Regions from separate parts of the Blastococcus sp. SYSU D00868 genome, predicted to be linked through region 4. Evidence: riboswitches for the same ligand, from Rfam matches in the RefSeq annotation. Region 4 holds a riboswitch; each other region holds the start of a gene.
The links. A riboswitch is a leader RNA that binds a small molecule or an ion and turns the genes downstream of it on or off. The one in region 4 is predicted to bind cyclic di-AMP.
Positions count from the first base shown of each region.

Region 1: linked by a shared signal. The riboswitch ahead of ACI79F_RS10775 (C40 family peptidase) and the one ahead of ACI79F_RS03100 (hypothetical protein) in region 4 are both predicted to bind cyclic di-AMP.
Region 2: linked by a shared signal. The riboswitch ahead of ACI79F_RS08485 (aggregation-promoting factor C-terminal-like domain-containing protein) and the one ahead of ACI79F_RS03100 (hypothetical protein) in region 4 are both predicted to bind cyclic di-AMP.
Region 3: linked by a shared signal. The riboswitch ahead of ACI79F_RS07395 (LysM peptidoglycan-binding domain-containing protein) and the one ahead of ACI79F_RS03100 (hypothetical protein) in region 4 are both predicted to bind cyclic di-AMP.

Region 1 is NZ_JBJGZO010000009.1:132,211-136,563, reverse strand. Features, by position in the region: gene ACI79F_RS10790 (transglycosylase domain-containing protein) at 1-240, shown strand, start outside; partial or broken gene ACI79F_RS10785 (YhjD/YihY/BrkB family envelope integrity protein) at 282-1,001, opposite strand; gene ACI79F_RS10780 (hypothetical protein) at 1,118-1,426, opposite strand; cyclic di-AMP (ydaO/yuaA leader) riboswitch at 1,668-1,760, shown strand; gene ACI79F_RS10775 (C40 family peptidase) at 1,796-2,872, shown strand; gene ACI79F_RS10770 (DUF2568 domain-containing protein) at 3,032-3,409, shown strand; gene ACI79F_RS10765 (hypothetical protein) at 3,390-3,932, opposite strand; gene ACI79F_RS10760 (DUF3817 domain-containing protein) at 4,148-4,353, shown strand, end outside.
Region 2 is NZ_JBJGZO010000007.1:70,998-75,350, forward strand. Features, by position in the region: gene ACI79F_RS08470 (enoyl-CoA hydratase) at 1-30, shown strand, start outside; gene ACI79F_RS08475 (acyl-CoA thioesterase) at 27-869, shown strand; gene ACI79F_RS08480 (DivIVA domain-containing protein) at 1,156-1,851, shown strand; cyclic di-AMP (ydaO/yuaA leader) riboswitch at 2,027-2,186, shown strand; gene ACI79F_RS08485 (aggregation-promoting factor C-terminal-like domain-containing protein) at 2,399-3,193, shown strand; gene ACI79F_RS08490 (class I SAM-dependent methyltransferase) at 3,279-3,923, shown strand; gene ACI79F_RS08495 (TetR/AcrR family transcriptional regulator) at 3,984-4,353, shown strand, end outside.
Region 3 is NZ_JBJGZO010000006.1:68,122-72,474, reverse strand. Features, by position in the region: gene ACI79F_RS07405 (MMPL family transporter) at 1-901, opposite strand, end outside; gene ACI79F_RS07400 (TetR/AcrR family transcriptional regulator) at 908-1,501, opposite strand; cyclic di-AMP (ydaO/yuaA leader) riboswitch at 1,749-1,901, shown strand; gene ACI79F_RS07395 (LysM peptidoglycan-binding domain-containing protein) at 1,909-2,901, shown strand; gene ACI79F_RS07390 (zinc-dependent alcohol dehydrogenase family protein) at 3,208-4,230, shown strand.
Region 4 is NZ_JBJGZO010000002.1:280,457-284,809, reverse strand. Features, by position in the region: gene ACI79F_RS03105 (phosphoenolpyruvate carboxykinase (GTP)) at 1-1,249, opposite strand, end outside; cyclic di-AMP (ydaO/yuaA leader) riboswitch at 1,649-1,804, shown strand; gene ACI79F_RS03100 (hypothetical protein) at 2,097-3,083, shown strand; gene ACI79F_RS03095 (helicase-related protein) at 3,125-4,353, opposite strand, start outside.

The sequences.
Region 1 (4,353 bases), on a different contig from region 4:
GCGGACTACGTCGAGCCCGCGCCCGAACCGCCGGACCCGCCCGCCGGCGGTGGCGGCGGGGGTGGCGGCGGGGCGCCGTCACCGCAGCCCTCGCCGTCGCCGCCACCGGGACCCGCGCCGGGGCCGGCCCCCGAGCCGGAACCGGAGCCCGGCCCGGGCGGCGGTCCGGGCGGTGGCCCGGGCGGTGGCCCGGGCGGGGGGCCGGTGGCCCCCGGCGAGCCGCTGCCGCCGGACGGCTGACCCGGGCGGGCGGCCCGGCCCGCCGCCAGCCGCTCGTCGAGGGCCTGGGTGATGAGCCACCCGCCCAGCAGCACCAGGTGCAGCAGGAACAGCCACAGGGCCAGGGCGACCGCCGCGCCGACCGCGGTCAGGCCGCCGAACGGCGCGCCCAGGTCCAGCGGCAGGGACAGGAAGAACACGAACCCCTGCAGGAACCCGGACAGGCAGGCGGCGGTGAACAGCGACGCGCAGACCAGCGCCGGCCACCGCAGCCGGCCGGCCGCCACGACGCGGAAGCCCCACACCAGCGGCACGGTCAGCGCGAACAGCACCGAGTAGTAGCCGAGCGCGAACCGGCCGATCGCGGCCCCCGCGCCGGGGCGGGGAGCGAGCTCCGCCATGCCGCCGGCCGCCAGCAGCAGGGGGTACAGCAGCAGCGGGGTGACGACGACGAGCGGGAGCCCGAGCAGCCGGCCCCGCCAGCCGGTCAGGGTGTCCCGCCGGCGGCTGAACCGCAGCAGCGCCCGGCGCAGCCCCTCGCCGTAGAGCGAGAGCGGGACGAGGGCCAGCAGGAAGCCCAGGACGTCCATCCCCAGCCCGGCGTCCACCAGGTCGCGCACCACCCCCGGCGCGCCGAGCTGCTCGGGTAGCACCTCGGTCAGCCGGTCGGTCAGCCGGGAGACCTCGGCCCGCCCGGTCAGCAGACCGGTGAGCCGGACGGCGACCAGCAGCAGCGGGACGACGGCGATCCCGGCGTAGAAGGTCAGTCCCGCGGCGATCAGCGCGAGGTCGCGGCCGTGCAGCTGCTCGCGGACCGACGCGGTCAGGAAGCGGACCTCCGCGACGACCCGGGCCCGGGTCCACGCGGCCCCGGGCGGCGGTGGTGCCGGCGCCGCGCTCAGCCGGCGGACTCGGAGGTCTGCGCCCCCGAGGTCTCGGTGCCCCCCGAGGTCTCGGTGGCCCCGGAGGTCCCGCTGCCCGACGTCCCGCTGCCGGAGGAGTTGCTCCCGGACGACGCGGGCGCCTCGGAGGTCTGGGTCGGCGGGCCCTCGGTCTCCGCGCAGTCCCCGCTGTCCTCCGCCGTCCCGCACTCCTGCTCGTTGCGGTCGACGTCGGTGTTCCCGCCGCTGTTGCTGCACGCCGTGAGCGAGCCGGCGATCGCGAGGACGACGAGCGGGCGGGCCAGCGCCCGCCGGGAGATGCGCATGCGGGGGTGGTGCGCGCCGCGGCAGCTCCTGAAACCCGCGCGCGCCGGGCGCCAGCAGACCGGCCCGCCCCTCGCAATGTGGCGTTGATCGCTCACTGTGAGCGAACGAATTACACGCTGGTGATTGTCACGCCGCCATAACGGCCCTTACGGTCTGTGTGTCCAACGGGGCGCTCCGTCACTGAAGTGGGTGACACCCCGTGGACGCCGTCGAGCCGGCCGACCCCTCGGGGGACGCCGGGCCGGGGACCCACCGCAGTCCTGGGGTGCAGTGCACGCGGATCCACCGCGGGCACCGGGCGAACTCCCGCCCGAACCCGTCAGCTAACCCGGTAGGCGGCCGTCGGAGAAACGGAGAGCCGCCTCCCCATGGCGACCCCTGAGCGCGCCTTCCCCGCGCGCCCGCACCGCGCCCGCCGGGCGCTCCTCCTCGCCTCCTCCGTGGGCGTCGCCCTCGGCGTGGCGCTCGTCCCGGCCCCCGCGGCCGCCGAGGAGCCGGGGACCGCCGCCGAGGCCGCCGAGCTCATGGCGGCCCGCGGCCACGAGCTCGAGGCGGTGACCGAGCAGTTCAACGAGGCGCGCGAGCAGCTGGCCGCGCTGCAGGCCACGGCGGCCGAGGCCACCGCCGCCGCCGACGCCGCGCAGGCGCAGGTCACCACGGCCCAGCAGCAGGTGCGCGGCGTGGCCCGCAGCGCCTGGACGGGGCAGAGCGGCGGGTCCCTCGCGGCGCTGCTGACCAGCGACTCCGCCGAGGAGTTCATCGACGCGGTGAACGTGCTCGACATGGTGGCCGACCACCAGAACGGCGTCCTGAGCACCGCGGTGACCGCCAGCGACGCCGCGGCCGCCGCGCGCGCCACGGCCGACCAGGCCGCCGCGCAGGCGCAGGAGACCTACGACGCCGTCGCCGCGCAGCAGGCCTCGCTCGAGGCCGAGATCGCCGAGTACCGGGCGGACTTCGAGCGGCTCACCGCCGCCGAGCAGCAGGCCGCCCTGGCCGCCTCCGCCGCCGCGCACGCCGAGACGTCGGCCAGCCGCGACGACCGCGAGTCCCCGGCGGCCGCCCCCTCGGCCCCGGTCGTGGCCAGCAGCGACGCGGCCCAGATCGCCATCGACACCGCCATGGCCCAGCGCGGCAAGCCCTACGTCTGGGCCGCCGCCGGCCCGCGCTCCTACGACTGCTCCGGCCTGACGCAGTACGCCTACCGCGCGGCCGGGATCAGCCTGCCGCACTCCAGCCGGATGCAGTCCCAGATGGGCCAGGCCGTCTCCCGGGCGGACCTGCGCCCCGGTGACCTGGTCTTCTTCTACAGCCCGGTCAGCCACGTCGGCATCTACATCGGCAACGGCCAGATGGTGCACGCGCCGACGTCCGGGGACGTCGTCAAGGTCGCCAGCATCGACTCGATGGGCGGCTACGCCGGCGGCCGCCGGATCGCCGGCTGAGCCCTCCGGGGCCCTCCCCGGCTCCTCCGCAGTCCGACCCGCAGCCCCGGCCGCCCCGCGCGGCCGGGGCTGCGGCGTCCCGCCCTCTTGACTGCACCGCTCTCTTCTGTGAACACTGCTCTCGAAACGACACGGTGATCGCAGAAGAGGGAGTCCGACGTGGTGGAGACCTGGCAGTGGACCTGGGCGCTGGCCGCCTTCGCCGCCGAGCTGGCGGCGCTGGTCGTGTTGTCCCGCTGGGGCCTGGCCGCGGGGCCGGCCGGCGCGGGCCGGGTGCTGCTCGCCGTGGCGCTGCCGCTGGCGGCCGCCGTCCTGTGGGGGCTCTTCGCCGCGCCCCGGTCGGTGGTCGACGTCCCGCTGCTCGCCGTCCTGACGAAGGTCGTCGTCTTCGGTGCCGCCGTCGCCGCGTTGTGGGCGAGCGGGTCGCCCCGCCTGGCCGCCGTCCTCGGCGTGGTCGCCGTGCTGAGCGCGGTGCTGTCCGGTCCCGTGGTGCCGGAGCCGGCGCCGGTGGTCGCCGTCAGCTCCCCGGCTCGCTGACGGACTGGAGCAGCCCCCAGACGAAGCGGGCGCGGCGGCCGTCGGGCAGCGCGACGTCCCAGTGCGCCGGCGCCGGGGCGCCCACGTGCGAGGCCCCGGGCACCGCCGCGACGTCGTCCACCACGTGCTGCCAGACCAGCAGCCGGTCCGCCCGCGCCCGCGGGACGCCCGAGTCCGGTCCGCGCACCAGCTGCTCGTCCAGGACCTCGCCGCCCGGGCCGCTCACCACCCGCCAGCGCAGCTGCGGCCACAGCGGCAGCGGCCACTGCCGCAGCTCCAGCTCCAGGTCGCCGTGCCGGCGCGGGACGCAGGTGTCGGGCGGGCCGAGCACCGCCGTCCGCAGCGCCAGGCCGCGCGGCGCCCGCGGGCTGTGGTGCAGCGCCTGCCAGCGGGCGTGCGCCGCGTGCGCGGCCCCGCGGGTGGCCGACAGCCGCGGCAGCGCCTCGGCGACCAGGTCGGGACGGACGTCGGCCATCCGGCGCAGCAGCACGAGGCAGAACTCCCGCCGCGCCAGCCCCCGCACCCCGCCGACCCTGCCACGCCGCGGGAGCAGCTCGCCGTCACCGGGCAGCGCTCCCGTCGCGTCGCGGCGCGACAGCAGCGCCGGGGGATGACGGTGAGGGCGCGCCGCCCGCCCCGGGACCGGCCCTGCCGCGGAGGTCACACCCCCGGACGGGGACCCCGCGGGCGGGCCGGCCGTTGGCACCGGGAGGAGACCGCCCGCTCGAGAGGGAGCCGATGACCCCGCGCACCGCCGTCCTGCTGTTCCGCGCCGTCGCCGTCACCGAGGCGCTGACCTGGGTGGGGCTGCTGGCCGGCATGTACGTCAAGTACGTGCCCGAGACCACCGAGCTGGGCGTGCAGGTCTTCGGCCCGATCCACGGCGGGGTGTTCGTCCTCTACGTCGTCGTCTCCCTGCTGGCGGCGCGGCTGCTCGGCTGGTC
Region 2 (4,353 bases), on a different contig from region 4:
AAGGCCGCCGCGAACGGGAGCACGGCGTGAGCGAGACGGTCGCGCGTCCCACGGTGGACGACGTCCTGCGGGTGCTGGAGCTGGAGAAGACCGGCGAGGGCCGCTACGTCGGGCAGTGCCTGGCCACCGAGGGCCCGGTCGTCGCGGGCGCGCAGATGATCGCCCAGGCGATCGTGGCCGCCACCGCGGAGGCCGGCGGCAAGCACGTCACCTCGGTGCACTCGACCTTCGCCCGCACCGGGCGGGCCGACCAGCCGGTCACGCTGGAGGTGGACCGCTTCCACGAGGGCCGCTCCCTGGCGTCGATCACGGTGACGGTCGGCCAGGGGGAGCGGAGGCTCGCCCGGTCGCTGCTGCTGCTCGGCGCCGACGAGGCCGACGTCATCCGGCACGACAGCGAGCCGCCGGCCACCGGCGGACCGGACGACGCCCCGGCTCAGGACAGCCACCTGCAGGGGCACGAGCAGCGCACCGTCGGCGGCGTCGACGTGTTCGACCCGGCCCTGGTCGGGCCGCCCGAGCTGCAGTACTGGTCGCGCTGGGCCACCGACCGGACCGAGCGGGACGTCGCGCAGGCGCTGCTGACCTGGGCGAGCACCAACTCGTTCCTGGGCGCGGCGATGCGGCCGCACGAGGGTGTCGGCCTCAGCCTCGCCCACCGGTCGCTGTCCACGGGCGTGCTCAGCCACACGGTGTTCTTCCACGACGACGTCGCCGCGGGGGAGTGGCTGCTCTACGCGCTGCGCAGCACGTTCACCGGCGGTGGCCGTGCCTTCGGCGTCGGCGAGGTCTTCACCGAGGACGGCCGGCTGGTCGCGAGCGTCACCCAGGAGTCGATGATCCGGCCGATGACCGGCGGGGCGCTCTAGCGCGCCACCCCGGCCGGCTGGGCCGGCGACCCGCACGGGACGGCCGGACCGGGCCCCGCACCCCGGGGCCCGGTCCGGCCGCGTCCCCCGCTGCCCGTCCGCCGGCGGCCCCCACAGCGCTGCGTGAGGGCGCCGGTACGCCGGGTGGGACCCCTCCGTCGTGCCCGATCCGTGACCTGCGCGGACCGTCCCCGACCCGCCCCCGTCCGGGAGTCTCCGGGCAGACCGACGGCGCGCGTCGCGGACGGCGGACGCCGGCACGGCCCGGACTGCGGAGGGGGACGACATGGCGATGCGGGGTGCGGTCCTGGACCCGACGCCGGCCGGCGGCACCGGGGCAGGCGCCCCCCGCACCGCCGCGCCCGGCGCGCTCGAGGGGCTGCTGGGCACCGGGCCGTGCTTCACCGGCGCGCTGCGCGGCTACGACCGGCTGCAGGTCGACAACTACGTCGCCTGGGCCGAGGCGGAGATCGCCGCGGCCCGCCGCGAGAGCGACCACCTGCTCAGCCGGTACGCCGCCTCCTCCTCCGAGCTGCAGGAGGCCCGCCGGCGCCTGGCCCAGCTCGCGCGAGAGCGGGACGCCGCCCCGCAGGCCGACCCGGCGCGGCAGCTGCTCGTCGACGCCGCCGAGCACGCCGCGGTGCTGACCGCCGCCGCGGAGGCCGAGGCCGAGCGGATCCGCCGGGAGGCCCGCGAGGAGGCCGAGGCCCGGCTGCGCAACGTCGCCGACCTGCGGGCGGCCGCGGTCGCCGTCCGCGAGCAGGCGGCCGCCGAGCTGGAGGCCGCGCGGCGGGAGCTCGACGCCGCCCGGACCGCCGCGGCCGCCCAGCAGGCGGAGCTGGTCGCCGAGGTCGCCGAGCTGCGCCGGCAGCGGGACGAGGCGCGGGGCTCGCTGCGCCGGCTGCGCGAGCAGGTCGACGTCGCCCTGCAGGTCGTCGCCCTGCCCGACGAGGCCGGGGAGCGGGCGCTCGTCGCCTCCTGACCAGGCCGGACGCCGGTCACGCAGCGTCCCGCCCCGAGGGGTCCGGCGGACGGGTGTGACCACTGGGGCGACGACCGTCACGCAGCGGATTCCCACCCCGACATTGTCACGGGCCGATAACGGACCTACGGTGGCTGTCGTCCGGCTGGTCGTCTCGTCCCCGCCCGGGGAGTTCGGCCGGACGCCGCCGAGTCGCGACCGCACCGCGGGAGCGAGCCGGGGACCCACCGCAGTACTGGGGTGAATCCCGCCCCTCGAGCCGCGCTCGAGGGCGGGTAGGGCTTCTTCCCGCCCGAACCCGTCAGCTAACTCGGTAGGCGGCCACGGAAGGAACGGAGAGTCTCCGCATGCCCCGCCTCCGGGCTCCCGCGGCCCGCAGGTGCCGCCGGCGCGCTCAGCTCGGCTAGCCCGCCGCCCGCACCCGCCCCGCTCCCGGGAGGGCGCTCCAACGCGCCCCCGGGCCCCCCGAAGACACCAGCACCACCCGCGCGCCCTCCTGGGAGGACGCCGGTGTCGCGTGCGCACTCTCCCTCGGAGTCCTCCCCGCATGTCCTCGCAGCACAACACCCGCTTCCGCCGCCTCCGCTCGCCGCTGCGCGCCCGCCGCCCCGGCCTGCTGCTCGCCGCTGCCGCCGCCGGCGGCGTCCTGGTGAGCGTGGTGGCCACCGGTGAGACCACCGCGTCCGCCGACGCCCCCGTCACCGAGTCCGTGAGCGTCGCCCAGGCGCTCGGCGTCGACGGCACCGCCCCCGCCGCCGCCGGCTCGCCGGACCTGGCCGGGCTCGGCGACCTCGCCGCCTCCCGCTCCGAGCGCGGCGAGGCCGCCGTCGGCGCGGCCCAGGCCCAGCAGGCCGCCGACCAGGCCGAGCTCGACCGGCGCGCCGCCGAGGCCGCCGCGGCCGAGGCCGCCGCCCGCGCCGCCGCCGAGGCGCAGGCCGCCGCGGAGGCGCAGGCCGCCGCCGAGGCCCAGGCCGCCCGGGAGGCCGCCGAGGCCGCCAGCGCCCCGGCTCCCGCCCCCGCGCCGGCCGCCTCGTCGTCCTCCTCGGCCGCCCCGCGCGGCTCGTTCAAGGACTACGCGCTGGCCCAGGTCGGCAGCGCCTCGGAGTTCTCCTGCCTCGAGTCCCTCTGGGGCCGGGAGAGCGGCTGGAACCCCAACGCGCAGAACCCGACGAGCACCGCCTACGGGATCCCGCAGTTCCTCAACTCGACGTGGGCGAGCACCGGGATCGCCAAGACCAGCGACGGCTACCGCCAGATCGACGCCGGTCTGATCTACATCGAGAACCGCTACGGCAGCCCCTGCGCCGCCTGGGCCCACTCGCAGTCCACCGGCTGGTACTGACGAAGGACCCCCTCGCCCCCCGCGCCTCGCACGCTCGGCACGGTCCCCTGCGAGGGGGCCGTGCCGGGACGGCACCATGGCCGGCGTGACCGCCGTGCCGGTGCCCGCCGGGTTCGTCCGCGCCCACACGGCCGTGCGCCGTCCGTCGTCCGTGCCGGAGGTCCGGCTGCACGTGGCCGACGACGTCGTCGCCCTGTGGGAGGCGATGGAGGTGCACGCCGGGGGTGCCGGCGAGGCGCCGCCGTTCTGGGCCGCGGCGTGGCCCGGCGGTCAGGCGCTGGCGCGCTTTCTGCTCGACACCCCCGGGGTCGTGGCCGGCCGCCGGGTGCTCGACCTCGGCGCGGGCAGCGGGCTGGTGGCGATCGCGGCGACGCTGGCCGGGGCGGCCGGCGTGCTGGCCAGCGACGTCGACCCCTTCAGCCGGACGGCGGTCGGGGTCAACGCCGGCCTCAACGGCGTCCGCGGCATCAGCGCGCTGGGCGACGTCCTCGGCCACCCGGTGCCGCCGGTGGACGTCGTCCTCGCCGGGGACGTCTGCTACGACCGCGCGATGACCGAGCGGGTGCTGCCGTTCCTCGACCGCGCGCGGGCGGCCGGCTGCGCGGTCTACGTCGGCGACCCCGGCCGGCCCTACCTGCCGCACGACCGGCTGGTCGCCGCCGCGGTGTACGAGATCGCCGAGACCGAGGGCCCGGGCGTGCGCCGGACGACCGTGTGGCGGCTGCCCTGATCGGGCGGCACCCCGCTCGACGGGGTGTCGACTCCCTCGACACCGGCTAGCGTCCGGGCCATGGCCACCCCCCTGGACGGCGACGATCCCGCGCCCGCCCGCGGCCGGCGGGTGCGCCGTCCGTCGGGGGACGACCGGGAGCGGGCGCTGCTGGCCACCGCCGAGCGGCTGCTCGAGCAGCGCCCGCTGGCCGACATCTCCGTCGACGACCTCGCCCGCGGGGCGGGCATCTCGCGCTCGACCTTCTACTTCTACTTCGCCTCCAAGGAGGCGGTCGTCCTCGCGCTGCTCGACCGGGTCGTCGGCGAGGCCCGCGCCGCCCGCTCCGCCGCCCTGGCCGGCGCGACGGGGGCGCGCGCCGCGTGGCGCGCCGCGCTGGTCACCGTGCGCGACACCTTCCGCGACCACCGCGCCCTCACCGCCGCCGCGA
Region 3 (4,353 bases), on a different contig from region 4:
GGATGCCGACGACCGAGAGGCCGGCCAGGGCGATCACGACGGTGAGGCCGGCGGTGACGACCGCGGAGCCCGCGGTCCCCACGGCGGTGCCGATCGCGCTGCCGACGTCCGCGCCGCGGCGCAGCTCCTGCCGGTACCGCGTGATGATGAACAGGGCGTAGTCGATGCCCACGGCCAGGCCGAGCATCGCGGCCAGGATCGGCGTCGTGGAGGACAGGTCGACGAACCCGGTGGCGATCGTGACGCCCAGGACGCCGATGCCGACGCCGACCACCGCGGTGAGCAGGTTCATCCCGGCGACGAGCAGCGAGCCGAAGGTGACCGCGAGGACCACGAGGGCCACGACGACGCCGACCACCTCGGCCGGGCCGCCGACGTGCGGCGGCGCCTGCACCGCCTCACCGCCGACCTCGACGGCCAGCCCGGTGTCCGCGGCGTCGGCGACGGCGGCCAGCAGGGCGTCCCGCTGCTCGGGGGTCACCTCGCCGGGCTGCGCGTCGTAGCTGACGGTGCTGTAGCCGATGGTCGGCTGCGCCGAGTTCACAGCCGGGTTCTGCGGGTCGAACGGGTCGGTGGCCCCGGTGACGCCGGGCAGCTCCCCCAGCGCGGCGACCGTCTGCGTGACCGCGGCGGCGTTGTCCGGCGTCGCCAGCGTCTCGCCGTCCGGGGCGGCGAACACCACCCGGGCCGTGGCGCCGCCGGCCGCGGAGCCGAAGCGCTCGTCGATCCGCTCCAGGGCGTTGGTCGACTCCTGGCCGGGGATGGAGAAGCTGCCGGTGGTCTCGCCGGAGAGCGTCACGGCACCGACGCCTCCCCCGACGAGCAGCACCAGCCAGACGAGCACGACCGGCAGCCGGTGCCGGTGCGAGAGGGCCCCGAGTCGGGACAACAGGACAGCCATGCGGGATCAGGCCTCCACCTGGTGGGGTGCGGGGAGAGGGGCGGCGGGACGGCGGTGGCCGAGCGCGTCGAGACAGGTGGCGACGATGTGCGGCCGCCACGCGGTGGTCGCGTCCTCGGCGTGGGCCGCCAGCGTGAGCACGGCCAGGGCGGCGAGGGCTCCGACGACGCGGACGAGCCGCTCGGGCTCCGCCCTCTCCTGATCGACGCCGAAGGCGCGCAGCACCTCCGCGCTCGCCGCCGCCGGCTCCTCGGGAGCGGGCCTGGGGTCGGTGGCCGGGGCGAGCATCAGCGCGACGATGCCGGGGTGGGCCAGGGCGAGGTCCACGAGGATCTCGAGGGCCCGCAGGTCACGCTCGCGGCCCGGCGGGAGGTCCGCCACCGCGCCCCCGACCCGGCGCCCCATCCCCTCGGCGTGCGACAGCACGGCCTCGTACAGCGCGTCCTTGCTCGGGAAGTGGTGCAGCAGCCCCGCCTTGGACAGCCCCACGGCGGCGGCCACGTCCTGCACCGACGTCTTCGCGAAGCCCCGGCGGGCGAACAGCGCCGCGGCGCGGTCGAGGATCCCCTCGTCCACCTGCTGCCGGAACGGTCGCGCCACGCCTCCACGGTAGGCGTGACCGACCGATTCGGTCGGTAAACCGGCCGAAGCGGTCGGGTGAGGTGGGTCACCCGCCGCGCCCGAACGCGTGGCCGGTGGGTTTCATCACGGTTTGGCAACACGCCGTGTCGAACTGCCCGGTTCGCCAGAAGTGATCTGCGTCACGACGACAGTCGACATGACGACTCGTAGCGTCTTGGCTGCGCTCCGCACAGAGGGCGTGACGGCCGGGCCGCCCAACCCTGCCCACCGGCCGTCTCCGACATCCCTTGGGGCAGGGGTGGGGGACCCACCGGTTCCACGGCGTGCACGCACGCCTCGGGGTGAAGCCGCAGCACGCGGCCGGGCACCGATCGCCCGAACCCGACAGCTCACCTCACCGGCGGTGATCGGAGATCACAGCACCCGTGTCCAAGCACCGCGCAGCCCGTTATGTCCGCACCAAGAAGGCCCTCTCCCGGGCGCCCATCGCCGCCGGCGCCACCCTCATCGGGCTCGGCGTCCTCGGCACCCCGGCGGCCCAGGCCTCCCCCACCACCCCCGACCACACCGGCGGCGAGACCCACGAGCGGCCGCACACCTGGGCCGACTCGTCGTCGGCCTCCCCGGAGACCTACCGGGACACCACCGACACCTACGGCCGGCACGCCGCCCCCGACGGCACCTACACCGTCGAGCGCGGTGACACCGTCTCGCGGATCGCCGCCTCCTTCGACCAGCCGTGGCGCGAGCTCTACCAGCGCAACGTCGTGGTCATCGGCGCCGACCCGAACCGGATCTACCCCGGGCAGGTGCTCGCCCTGACCGGCGCGGCGCCCGAGGCCCCGGCGACGACCGGCCCCGCCGGCGACTCGGCCCCGCTGGCCGAGACGACCGCCGAGGCCGCGCCGGCCCCGGAGGCGGCTCCGGCCCCCGAGGCGGCGCCGGCCCCGGCCCCCGCGCCCGCCCCGGCGCCGGTCCCCGCGCCCGCCCCGGCCCCGGCCCCCGCGCCGGCTCCGGAGCCCGCTCCGGCGCCCGTCGCCCAGGTCGCCTCGGCGATCGCGCACATCAGCAACACCGCCGGCGCGATCAAGCCGCAGGCACAGAACGCCGCGAACGCGGTGGTGTCCAACGTCCCGGGCGCCGCGTCCATCACCCTCGGCGGCACCCGCGCCAGCGCGGTCGACCCGGGCGGCCACCCCTCCGGCCTGGCCATCGACTACATGGTCATGTCGAACGCCGGCCTCGGCGACGCGATCGCCCAGTACCACCTGGACCACTGGGACGAGCTCGGCGTGGAGTACGTCATCTGGCAGCAGCGGATCATCACCTCGCCGGGCGGCGCCTGGAAGGCGATGGAGAACCGCGGCAGCGCGACCGCCAACCACTTCGACCACGTGCACGTGAACTACCGGGGCTGAGCCCGGCAGCACTGCGCGACGACGGCCGCCCGGTCCCTGGACCGGGCGGCCGTCGTCGTCCCGCGGCGGGCGCCGGCCAGGTCGCGTCGGCGGCGTCGCGCACCTGCTGCGCGGTGGCCGCCCAGCCGGCCAGCAGCGCGCGCCCGTCCTCGGCCGGGGTGCCCGGCTCGGCGGTGTGGTGCGGCCGCCTGTCGCCGGTGGGGGGCGTGGCCGTACCCCCAGGGACCCGACCTCCCGCGCACGCGTCCCGGGGCGTTCCGTGGGCACCGACGCACCACCAGCCCACAGCACGAGGAGCACCCACCCATGCGAGGAGCCGTTCTCCACGCCCCCGGCGACGTCCGCGTCGAGGACCGCCCGGACCCGCGGATCGAGCAGCCCACCGACGCCGTCATCCGGCTGGCCGCCACCTGCGTGTGCGGCTCGGACCTGTGGCCCTACCGCGGCGCCGAGACGGTCGCGGGCCCGGCGCCGATGGGCCACGAGTACGTCGGCGTGGTCGAGGAGGTCGGCGGCGAGGTGTCGACCCTGCGGCCCGGCCAGTTCGTCGTCGGCTCGTTCTTCGCCTCCGACAACACCTGCGAGATCTGCCGGGCCGGCTACCAGTCCCGCTGCGTGCACGCCCACCCCATGGGCGCCATTGGCACGCAGGCCGAGTACGCCCGCGTCCCGCTGGCCGACGGCACGCTCGTCGCCACCCCGGAGACGCCGGACGCCGACCTGGTCCCCTCCCTGCTGGCCGCCTCCGACGTGCTCGGCACCGGCTGGTTCGCCGCCGTGGCCGCCGAGGCGGGGCCCGGCAAGACGGTCGCGGTCGTCGGGGACGGCGCCGTCGGCCTGCTCGGCGTCCTCGCCGCGGAGCAGCTCGGCGCCGAGCGCATCGTCGTCTTCAGCCGGCACGCCGACCGGCAGCGCCTCGCCCGCGAGTTCGGCGCCACCGACGTGATCACCACGCGCGGGGACGAGGGCGTCGCCGAGCTGAGGGAGCTCACCGGCGGGCTCGGCGCGCACTCGGTGATCGAGGCCGTCGGCACCCAGGAGTCGATGATGCAGGCCGTCCGGGCCACCCGGCCGGGCGGGCACGTCGGCTACGTCGGCGTCGCCCACGACGTCGCGCTGCCCGGCGACGAGCTGTTCCTCTCCGGCGTCCACCTGCACGGCGGGCCGGCGCCCGTGCGCCGGTTCCTGCCCGACCTGATCGGCCGGATCACCGACCGCGCGATCGACCCGGGCCGGGTCTTCGACCTCGCCCTGCCGCTGGAGCAGGCCGCCGAGGGCTACCGCGCGATGGACGAGCGCCGCGCGATCAAGACCCTGCTGACCGTCTGACACCCGCCACGTCAGCGCCGACCTCGTGCACGTCACGCCCGGCGCGTGCACGCACTGGCACCGCCACCCGCTGGGCCGGACCGTGTCCGTGACGGAGGGCGGCGCGGCGCCCCTGCGCTGACC
Region 4 (4,353 bases):
GCACGCCCTTGGGCGTGTCGAAGTCCGGGGCCAGGTTGGGCACGTTGGCCAGCGTGGTGGTGAAGCGGCTGTTCGGGTGCGCCCAGGGGGCATCCTTCTCCGCCTCGGACCGCTCGCTGATCAGCTTGCCCTGCCAGTCGCGCCACCCGGTGACGTCGGCCGGCGGCTCGGGGCTCTTGCCCTCCCACCAGACGTCGGCGGTCTGCTCGTTGTAGGCGACGTTGGTGAAGATCGTGCCGGTGCCCTCGCGGATCGCCTCGACCGCCGTGGGGTTGGTCGCCTCGTTGGTGTCCTTGGCGACACCGAACACGCCGTACTCGGGGTTGATCGCGTAGATCTTCCCGTCCTCGGGGTCGACGCGCAGCCAGGCGATGTCGTCGCCGTAGAACGTCACGTGGTAGCGGTCGCCGAGGATGTCGGGGGCCAGGGTCATCGCCAGGTTGGTCTTGCCCGACGCGCTCGGCATCCCGCCGCAGATGTGGTACTTGCGACCGGTCTGCTTGTCGGTGATCCCCAGCAGCATGAACTGCTCGGCGAGGAACTCCCCGGAGCGCCAGCCGTCGTAGGCGCCCTGGCGCAGGCCGTGGGCGATCTTCCCCAGCAGCGCGTTGCCGCCGTAGGAGGAGCCGAAGTGCAGGATCGTGCGCTCGTCGGCGACGGTGACGAAGTAGCGCTGGTCGTCCGGGGTGCCGTGACCCAGGTTCTCCAGGTCGCCGGTGACGTGCACGCCGCGGACGAAGCTGTCCTGGTCGGCGAGGTCGTTGACGAACTCCACGCCGACGCGCGCCATGCGGTTCATGTGCAGCACGACGGTGCGGGTGTCGGTCAGCTCGACGCCGGTGGCGTACTGCTCGAGCGGCGACCCGGGCGGGGCCATGAGGTAGGGGACGACGTACATCGTCTTGCCGGCCGAGGCGCCCTTCATGCGCTCGGTCAGCAGCGGGCGCATCTCCGAGGCGGGCTTCCAGTTGTTGTAGACGCCCTTGTCGGACTCGTTGTTGGTCGCGACGACGGTGCGCTCCTCCGACCGCGCCGTGTCCTTCGGGTGACTGCGGGAGTAGTAGCGGCCCTCCCCGGCGGGCAGCAGCTCACCGGCCTCCAGCGCCTCCTGGACCAGGCGGGCGTCGTCGGAGGCGTGCACCACCTCCACGCGGGCGGCACCGGTGTGCTCTGCCCACTGGCGGACGAAGTCGCGGACGCGACTGTTCTTCACCCCTGCTTCGTCGAGCACGGCGTCAACGGCTGCCACGACTTGCACCTCTCCCTCGCGGGTCATCCGTTCACCGCGCCTCCCGACGTGCGCGCTGCGGCCCGCTGCGTCGGGAACTTACCGATCCCGCCCCGGCCGATTGACAGCAGTGGGGCCGATGTCACTCCTTCCGGCCGCCCTTCTCGGCCGCCACCTGCGCCCATAGGTCGTCTGGGACGTCTACCGGGCCCGCCGTGCCTCCCGGGCCGCCCGTCCGCTGTGTTCTCGGCCACAGCCGGGCGCGGTGGCGGGCCGGTGCCCTACACGGTCAGCGGCCCGAACCGGCGTACCGGCGCCGCGTGTCGGCTCCAGAACCGGCCGCGCCGGATTGTCACGACTCCATAACGCGATTACCGTTCCCGCCGTCCGTCCGGTCGTTGGTCCCCGACCGGGGAAGCCGGTCGGACGCCGCCGAGTCGCCCACGAGCCCCCTCGTGGCGAGCCGGGGACCCACCGCAGTACTGGGGTGAATCCCGTCCGGACGTGTCCGGAGGGGTAGGGCCGCTTCCCGCCCGAACCCGTCAGCTAACTCGGTAGGCGGCCGACGGAAGAACGGAGAGCCGCCGCATGGCGCGCCCCAGCATCGCTGCCCCGCATCCACGCCCCCGCTCCGGCCGGTCCCCTCGGGGCAGGGTGCGCCCGCGCAGCTGAGCACCCGCGGTCGTCGGTAGCCGACGCCGCTCCACCCCTGCACCCCGTCGAGCACCCGCGCTCGAGCGGCGCCCCGCCGCGTCCCGTGCACCGGTGGAGCCCGGCACCGCCGGCCGGCCTCGCCCGCCTGCACCCCCGCCCGCAGGCGCCCGTCCCCGGCGCGCCGCGGCACCCGCACCCCTGGAGTCCCCTCCTCATGCAGCACCGCAGCACCCCCTCGCCCCGCCCCACCCGGGCGGCGGCCCCCGAGACCGCGCCGCTTCCGGCCCCGCCGGCCGCGGCCGCGACCGAGCCGGCGACCGAGGTCCTCCACGTCCCCGCGCCCCGCCGGCGCCGCTCACCGGCCGCGCTGCGCCGCCGCCCCGGCGTCTACCTGGGCGTGGCCGCCGCGGGCGCGGTGCTCGTCCAGGTCCTGGTCGGCACCGACCCGGCCGCGCAGGCCGAGGCCGGGACGTCGGAGTCGGTCTCGGTCGCCGCGGCCCTCGGGCTGTCCGCGCAGAGCGCGCCGGCCACCGTCGAGCCGGACCTGCAGCAGCTGTCGGAGCTCACCGCCAGCCGCGGCACCCGCGAGGCGGCCGAGGTCGCCGCCGCGCAGGCCCAGCAAGCCGCCGACCAGGCCGTGCTCGACCGGCAGCGGGCCGAGGCGGAGGCCGCGGCCGCCGCGGCCGCCGCCCAGGCGCAGGCCGAGGCCGAGGCGGCGGCCGCCGCCGAGGCCGCCGCAGCAGCCGCCGAGGCGGCCGAGGCCGCCGAGGAGGAGGCCGCGGGGTCGGGGTCCTCGGGCGGCGGCAGCGCGGCCGCCGCAGGCAGCACCGCCGTCACCGCGGTCGCCCGCATCAACAACACGGCCGGGCCCGTCTCCGCGCGCGTGCAGGCCGCGGCGAACGCGGTCGTCAGCAACGTCCCGGGCGCCGGCTCCATCTCCCTGGGCGGCACCCGGCCCAGCGCGACGGACCCGCACGGCCACCCGTCGGGCAACGCGCTGGACTACATGGTCCTGTCCAACGCGTCGCTGGGCGACGCGATCGTCGCCTACCACGTCGCCCACTGGGACGAGCTCGGCGTCGAGTACATCATCTGGGAGCAGCGGATCCTGCAGTCGCCGGGCGGCTCCTGGTCCACGATGGCCGACCGGGGCGGCGTGACGGCCAACCACTACGACCACGTGCACGTGAACTACAACTGAGCCAGGGGCCGGGCGCGCACGCGCCCGGCCCCACTCGGTGCTCAGCCCCGGCGGGACCGCCCGCGCGGACCGCCCTGGCGCCCGCCCAGGGCACGGCCGGCGGCGCGTCCGGCGGCCCGGCGCCCGCCGGCGGCGGGACGGCGGTCGGCGTCGCCCCCGCCGCGGCCGGCGGGGCCGCTGCACGGGCGGCAGGTGGCGAACCGCGGGGCGACCGCGCGGCCGCACTCCCGGCAGGTCGCGCTGCGGACCGTCGAGATCGCGCCGGGCAGCAGCAGCGAGATGGCCTCGGCGCACTCCTCCTCGACCCAGGCCGCGTCGTCGTCCTCCAGCCCCGCCACGCCGGGGAAGCGGCGGAGCAGCGTCTGGGCGTCGCGGGCGGCCGCGGCGGCCTGCTCGTACTCCTCGACGGTGCCGCCGCGCGGGACGTCCGGCAGCAGCGTCTCCGGCGGGACCGGGAGTCCGGCGGCGTGCCGGAGGGCGGCGCGGGCCAGCGCGAGCCACCGGGTGCGGCGGGGCGGGTCGTAGTCGATCGCGAGGTCGACCAGCCGCCACACCGTGTCCAGGTCCCCGGCCGCGCCGAGCGGGCCGCGCAGGAGCGGCAGCAGCGCCTCGACCCGCAGCACCAGGCTGCTGACGTCGTCGGGCGCGACCGCCTCGTCGCGGGTGGCCGTCCGCGCCCACGCCATCCAACGGGTCAGCGCCTCCGGCAGGTCGACGGCCTCGATGGCGCCGAGGTCGGCCAGCTCCGGCCGCAGCCGGGGGGCCCGCTTCGGCAGGTCGCTGACGGCGTCGCCACGGGCCACCGCGGCGCCGGCGGCCAGCAGGCCCTGGTCCGGCCGCAGCCCGGGCACGCCGGTGAGCACCCCGACCTGCCCGTGCCCGGTGAGCCCGTAGCGGCCGGCCCGGCCGGCGATCTGCGCGGTCTCCCAGGAGCGGAGCGGGCGGACCCGCTCGCCGTCGAACTTCGTGGTCTCGGCGAAGAGCACGGTGGTGGCCGGCACGTTGATCCCGTGGCCGATCACGTCGGTGGTCACCAGGACGTCGAACTCGCCACTGGTGAACTGCTCGATCACCTCGCGGCGGGTGGCCGGCGGCAGGGCGCCGTACAGGACGCCGACCCTGCCCGGCCGGTGCGCGTGCAGCGCCGCGGCGACGGCGTAGACGTTCTTGCGGGAGAAGGCGACGACGAGGGTCTGCGGGCGGACCGTCTCCGGGCGCACCGGCGCACGCAGCACGTCCAGGCGGGACAGCCGCTTGTGGTTGACGACCG